DNA from 2 places in the Acidovorax sp. M2(2025) genome. Region 1 is predicted to be linked to the other one. Evidence: predicted binding sites of a transcription regulator. Region 1 holds the regulator's gene; the other holds the start of a gene.
The links. Region 1 encodes FNR, which switches genes on or off when oxygen is low (the NO sensors DNR and NnrR bind a similar motif). Its sites were predicted from a motif close to TTGATNNNNATCAA; they were not measured.
Positions count from the first base shown of each region.

Region 2: ACOYR3_RS15130 (type IV pili methyl-accepting chemotaxis transducer N-terminal domain-containing protein) is a predicted target of FNR. The motif match lies at 1,043-1,056, and genes of this name have one in related genera.

Region 1 covers NZ_CP186262.1:2,079,830-2,083,231, forward strand. The annotation lists gene ccoG (cytochrome c oxidase accessory protein CcoG) at 1-51, shown strand, start outside; gene ACOYR3_RS09655 (FixH family protein) at 124-405, shown strand; gene ACOYR3_RS09660 (hypothetical protein) at 459-752, shown strand; gene fnr (fumarate/nitrate reduction transcriptional regulator Fnr) at 882-1,604, opposite strand; gene hemN (oxygen-independent coproporphyrinogen III oxidase) at 1,790-3,172, shown strand; gene ACOYR3_RS09675 (sulfite exporter TauE/SafE family protein) at 3,178-3,402, shown strand, end outside.
Region 2 covers NZ_CP186262.1:3,259,107-3,262,508, reverse strand. The annotation lists gene moaA (GTP 3',8-cyclase MoaA) at 1-986, opposite strand, end outside; gene ACOYR3_RS15130 (type IV pili methyl-accepting chemotaxis transducer N-terminal domain-containing protein) at 1,173-2,018, shown strand; gene ACOYR3_RS15125 (hypothetical protein) at 1,975-2,700, opposite strand; gene ACOYR3_RS15120 (SDR family oxidoreductase) at 3,259-3,402, opposite strand, start outside.

The DNA of each region.
Region 1 (3,402 bases):
GGTGCTGCAGACCACGTGTCGGAAAAGTCGGTCTTCCTGGTGCCGCGGTAGCGCACGCAGGCATACTGGTGCAAGGCGCTTGGTGCCTTGCACAGAACATTTCAATCTTGAAGGAGTGAGCCCATGTCTACCAGCACCGCACTTGGCGCTGCCGCACCCGCCACAGCACCGTGGTGGAAGTTTGGCCATGTCTGGCTGATCATTGCCGGCCCCGTCATCGTGATCATTGCCGGCTTCGTCACACTATGGCTTGCGCTGTCGCGTCCTGATCCCGTGGTGGCGGAAGACTATTACCGCCAAGGGGTGGAGATCAACAAGACGCTGTCCGAACCCAGCAAGAGCCTGGCTCCCGCCATGAAGGCCCGCAACCACGCAGCCACGCCTGTGCAGGACCAGCCTCGCTGAATTACACTGGCCTGGCGACTGGCTGCTTGTGCGTTTTTGCAGGAGACAAACCAATGTGGACGCAACGCCTGATGTGGATTGCCTGGCCCGCCTTTCTTATGGCGGCGGTGATGGAAATGCTGGTTTTTGCGCTGGTGGATCCGCAGGATCTGCACTGGTTCGGACAACCGCTGGCGCTCTCGCGGGAAGGGGTCTATACCCTGGCGTTTTTTGCGTTCTGGGGAATTGCCATGGTGTCCAGCGCGCTGACCACCCTGCTGGCGATGTCGCCTTTCGAACTCAATCGCTGCCCGGTGCCCGAGGGCGACCGTCCAGACGATTGCCGCAAAACGCCTTCCTGCCCCTGAGCGGGCGGGTGGGGTTACCGCCCCGCAGCTCCGTCAAAAAGACGGTGTGGCGCGGTGGATGCGCCTGGGATTGCAACGGCCAGTTGTGCCGCGCGATTTGGTCGCGCTGACTGCAGTGCCGCTAACGTGTCAGTGGCAGGCTTGCTGGTTGTTCACGATGCGCCTGAGCGCGTCGGTATTGAGGATGCGCACATGGCGCTGCTTGACCTCGACAGTCCCTTCTTCCACGAACTTTGAGAACGTGCGGCTCACCGTCTCCAGCTTGAGGCCCAGGTAGCTGCCGATCTCTTCCCGCGTCATGCGCAGCACTAGCTCGGACTGGGAAAAGCCACGGGCGTGCAGCCGCTGCACGAGGTTGAGAAGAAAGGCCGCCAGGCGTTCTTCGGCGCGCATGCTGCCCAGCAGCAGCATCACGCCGTGTTCGCGAACGATCTCTCGGCTCATGATCTTGTGCACGTGGTGCTGCAGGGCCGTGACCTCGCGGGAGAGTTCCTCGATGCGGTCAAACGGCATCACGCACACCTCGGCGTCTTCCAGTGCGACAGCGTCGCAGGTGTGGTGGTCATTGACAATCCCATCCAGGCCAATGATCTCGCCCGCCATCTGAAAGCCCGTCACCTGGTCGCGGCCATCTTCCGTCGCCACGCATGTCTTGAAGAAGCCTGTGCGGATCGCATAGAGCGAGGTAAACGACTCGCCGTTGCGGAACAGGGTGCCCCCGCGTTTCACCTTGCGCCGCACGGCAACCACTTCATCAATTCGCTGCAGTTGGTCCTCGCTCAATCCGACCGGCATGCACAGCTCGCGCAGGTTGCAGTTGGAGCAGGCGACTTTGATGGTGAGCGGATTCATAGACACAGGTGCTGATAAGAGTTTCGAGCATATCGTCGCGCATGCCCACGGGTGGTTCCAGAGGCCCTGGTAGCGACTGACATGCATCAAATTGTCGCTGTTCGCGTTATGTCATTGCTTGATTCAGGTCAAGGACGCTGGGTGCAGCTTACGGCACAGTGAAAAGGTACGCAAGGAATTTGCCCATGACCGCTGTTTCGCCCGACCTTCTGCGCCGTTTTGACGTGCCAGGGCCCCGCTATACCTCTTATCCAACGGCTGACCGCTTCGTGGAAGCTTTCGGACAGGACGACTACGCCCTCGCGCTGGAGCAACGGCGTCTGGGCTCCATGACGAAAGCGCTGCCGCTGTCGCTGTATGTGCACATACCGTTTTGCGAGTCGCTATGCTACTACTGCGCTTGTAACAAGATCATCACCAAACACCATGACAGGGCCGAGGTCTATCTCCGGTACCTGAGCCGCGAGGTGGATCTGCACACGGCCCGCTGCGGTACCGGCCAGGTGGTGAGCCAGCTGCACCTGGGCGGTGGCACGCCCACGTTCCTGTCGGATGATGGCCTGCGGGAACTGATGGCGATGCTCAAGCGGAGCTTCTCGCTGGCGCCCGGGGGGGAGTATTCGATCGAGGTCGATCCCCGTACCGTGGACGCGCAGCGGCTTGCCCTGCTGGCCGAGCTGGGCTTCAACCGGCTGAGTTTCGGTGTGCAGGATTTCGATCCCGAGGTGCAGAAGGCCGTGCACCGCATCCAGCCTGCCGAGCAGGTGTTCTCACTGGTCGAGTCGGCGCGGTCGCTGGGATTCGAGTCCGTCAACGTCGATCTGATCTACGGCTTGCCGCGCCAGACCCCCGAGTCGTTTGACCGCACGCTGGCCCAGGTCGCGCAACTGCGTCCGGACCGCATCGCCCTGTATGCCTACGCCCATCTGCCGGAGCGCTTCAAGCCCCAGCGGCGCATCGTCTCCGCCGAGCTGCCCACTGCCGCGGGGAAGGTCTCCATGCTGTCCCGCTCGCTGGATGCTTTCATGGACGCGGGCTACGTTTATGTGGGAATGGACCACTTTGCGCTGCCGGAAGATGCGCTGGCTGTTGCCAAGCGGCAGGGCCGCCTGCACCGCAACTTCCAGGGGTACAGCACCCAGCCCGACTGCGATCTGATCGGGTTGGGCGTGTCGGCCATCGGCCGGGTCGGCGCCACCTACAGCCAGAATGCCAAGACGCTCGACGAGTATTACGACCTGCTCAACCAAGGGCGCCTCCCCGTGGTTCGCGGACTGGCGCTCACCCGCGATGATCTGGTGCGGCGTGCGGTCATCATGGCATTGATGTGCCAGGGCGAGTTGCTGTTCGAACCCATGGAACAGGCGTGGCTCATCGATTTCCGCAGCTACTTCGGCCCCGAGCTGACGCAGTTGGAAACCATGGCCGAACAGGGGCTGGTGGCCATGCGCCCTGATGGGATCGAGGTGACGGCCATGGGCTGGTTCTTTGTGCGGGGGATCGCCATGGTGTTTGACCGCTATCTGCAGGCCGACCGCAACCGCGCCCGTTTTTCCCGCATCATCTGAGCCCCATGAACGCTACGACTGCCACCACCGCCCTGCTGATGGGACTCGTGGGCGGGTCCCACTGCCTGGCCATGTGTTCCGCACCCTGTGGTGCGTTGGTCGGGCAGGGCGGTGGGCATGCGTCCAGTGGGGAGGTGGGGGAGCAGCCCATCCAGTGGGTACCGCAGGGCGGCGTGGTCCGCCGCGGCATTGCGTTTCACCTGGGCCGCCTGGCGGGGTACGGCGCTGCT
Region 2 (3,402 bases), 1.2 Mb from region 1:
AGCAGGGTGCGCAGGTCGTAGCCCTGCGTGGCAAACAGGCACAGGTACAGCTTGCCCTCGGTGGACAGGCGGGCGCGGTTGCAGTCGCGGCAGAAGGCCTGGGTCACGCTGCTGATCACGCCGATCTCGCCGAGCGCCGGGTCGTAGTGCCCCGCCGCGTTGGTGTAACCCCAGCGCTCGGCCGTTTCGCCGGGGCTGCTCGGGTCCAGCTGCACCAGGGGCAGTTCGGCGCGCAGGCGTTCGATGAGTTCGGCCGAGGGCAGCACCTCGTCCATGCGCCAGCCGTTGGTGGCGCCCACGTCCATGTATTCGATGAAGCGCAGCGTGGTGCCCGTGCCGCGGAAGTGCCGCGCCATGGGCAGGATCTCGTGCTCGTTGGTGCCGCGCTTGACCACCATGTTCACCTTGATCTGCGACAGCCCGGCTGCCTGTGCCGCCTCGATGCCGGCCAGCACGTCGGCCACCGGAAAGTCCACGTCGTTCATGCGGCGGAACACGGCGTCGTCCAGGCCGTCCAGGCTCACGGTCACGCGGTTCAGCCCCGCATCCTTGAGGGCCTGGGCCTTGCGCGCCAGCAGCGATCCGTTGGTGGTCAGCGTGAGGTCGGGCGCCACGCCGTCCACCGTACGCAGCTGGGCCAGTTGGGCCACCAGCTCTTCCAGGTTCTTGCGCAGCAGGGGCTCGCCGCCCGTGAGGCGGATCTTGCGCACGCCGTGCGCCAGGAAGAGCCGCGCCAGCCGCGTGATCTCCTCAAAGCTCAAGAGCGCGCCGTGCGGCAGGTAGGGGTAGTCCTTGTCGAACACTTCCTTGGGCATGCAGTAGTTGCAGCGGAAGTTGCAGCGGTCGGTGACGCTGATGCGCAGGTCGCGCAGCGGGCGGCCCAGGGTGTCGGCGAGCACACCGGTGGGCGCGGCGGCATGCGCGGGCACCTGCGCCGCCAGGGCGGCAAGGCGTTGGTCCACCAGGGGAATCACACGTTCGGACATGCCCCGGATTTTGCCGCATGGCCCCTTCCGGCAGGGACAAGACCCCATGGGGAAAGTTGATCGCGGTCAAGTTATGCGCAGCGGGAGCGGAAGGCCGCCGAGGGCGCAGGAGCGGCCTTTGACATGGCGCAGCCAGGGCCCGGTGCTGCGCCGCAACAATGGCGCACCTCGTTTCAGGAGAACAACATGCAGGAAATGCGCGACGTACCGGTGCTGGGCGCGACATGCCAGCGCCGCACGGCGGTGCAATGGGTGGCGGCCAGCGTGCTGCTGCCCACCTGGGCCACCGGCGCCCAGGCGCAAATGGGCTTGTCGGGGGCCATCAACTACGCCGGCTGGTTCCGGGCGCTGTCGCAGCGCATGGCCAAGGCCTACTGCCAGCAGTACCTGCAGGTGCTGCCCAGCGCGGCGGTGGACGTGATGGGCCTGGCGCGCAAGATGGTCCAGGTGGGCAGCACCGAGCTGGCCAAGGGCATGCAGTCCGGCCAGTGGCCCGCCGAAGTGGGGCGGCAGCTGCAAGAGGTGCAAAAGCAGTTTGCCCTGCTCAACCAGATGACGTCCACGCCCGCCACGGCAACGGCGGCGGTGGTGGCGGCGTCCGAGCAGGCCGACCGCACGCTGCTCATCGCCCAGGCGGTGACCGAAGCCATCGAGAAACTGGCGCAGGCGCCCAGTGCCCGCCTGGTGAGCCTGGCCGGCCGCCAGCGCATGCTGTCGCAGCGGCTGGCCAAGAACTACTTCCTCACCGCAGCCAAGGCGCAGTCCAAGATCGTGCAAGCCCAGCTGGCCGCCGATGCGGCCGACTTCCGCCAGGCGCTGCAGACCCTGGGTGCCACCCCCGTGTCCACCGCGGCCATCCGCAACGAGCTGGAACTGGCGGGATCGCAGTGGCTGTTCTTCGAATCGGCCCTGCGCCGCCCCGCCGACGAGCAGGGGCTGAGCGCCGTGGCCACCACCAGCGAGCGCCTGCTGACGGTGATGGACAAGCTCACCAGCCTGTACGAGGCGGCCCTGCGGGAAGTGCTGGGCTGACAGGCGGCTGGGCAAAGTCCGCCAGCCGGCAGTCGCGCCCCACCAGCACCAGGCGGGTGTCCAGCGCACCAAAGAAGCCTGCCGGCGGCGGCAGCGTCAGCTGCGCCAGGCGCTTGCGGGCGTCGATGCGCACCGCCGCCAGTTCGTGGTCGCGCGCCAGGGCCATCCACAGCCCGTGGGCGCCCGCTGACTGGCGTGCGCCGGTGATGAGGCTGCGGCCGGAGGCCAGCCACCAGCGGTAGATTGCCGACGCGATGCCCTGGCGGCGGTACCCATCCGCCACCCGGGTGTGGGGCGCGCGCAGGTGGCGGTCGGTGGCGCGGTCCACTTCGACCAGCCGGCTGAACACCGTGTATGCCACGATCCGCTGGAGCCGCGGGTCGATGGCGTACACAAAATACTCGCCGTCGGCCTCGCGCATGCGCAGCTCCAGGCCGTGCAGGGGCAAGGGCAGCGGGCGCATCGCATCGCGGGCGCGGTGGTTGGAGCGCAGGCGTTCGTGCAAGGCATCGAACTCGCGCTGGATGTCGCGGCCCGACAGGTCCACGTCGATGCGCAGTTCGGCCAGCAGGCCGCCCAGCGCACGCAGCCGGGCGCGCCAAGCGCTGGTGCCGTCCTGGCGCGGCGGCATGCCGGCCGTGCGGTGTGGAAGAAGGCCTGCGGGGCACACCCCGGCCGTCATGGTGCGTTCTCCGCGCTGGCGGTGCTGCAGCCGCTTGGCAACCCTGCGGCCCGTTGGCCGGCGCAGATGCGGAGGGAGCGGACCGGGCCAGGAGCCTCTGCGGGGTGAATGATGGCGCGGCCCGCGGGCGCGCAGGGGGCGGGCGGTATCTCGCCCGAAGGAAACGGGGGCATGGGCACTCCTGAAGTCGCGCCCTGGGGTCACCAAGGCGCAAGCTGGCGCTGGGCGAGGGCCCGGCGACAGGAGGTGCGCGAAAAAAGAATGCGGAGGGGAAGGGTGTCGCCGGGCTCAGGAATCTGCAGCGAGGGTGCAGACGGGGACGAGCGCGCGATCACCGGCCTGGAGTGCCTTCTGCCAGCGTCCGGCGCGGCGCGGCAGCGCGGTGGCTCTGGCGGGCGTGGCGGGGCTTGTAAACATCGGCGGCACAACCATCGGCGGCACTCTAGGCCGCCGGCCCGAGGGCGTCAAACCAATCCGCACTGCCACGGTGCGGATTGGCGGGGTGGGTTGGGCCGCCGGCCTGGGTTGGTTGGGCCGCTGGCGTTGAAACAGGTGCCCTTACACGCAGCGCGCCCCGTCCACCTCGATGCACACGCCGCTGATGAAGGCTGCCTCGTCGCTGGCCAGGTAGAGCGCGGCGTTGGCCACGTCCAGCGCGGTGGAGAAGCGGCCCAGCGGGATGGTGGCCAGGAACTTGGCGCG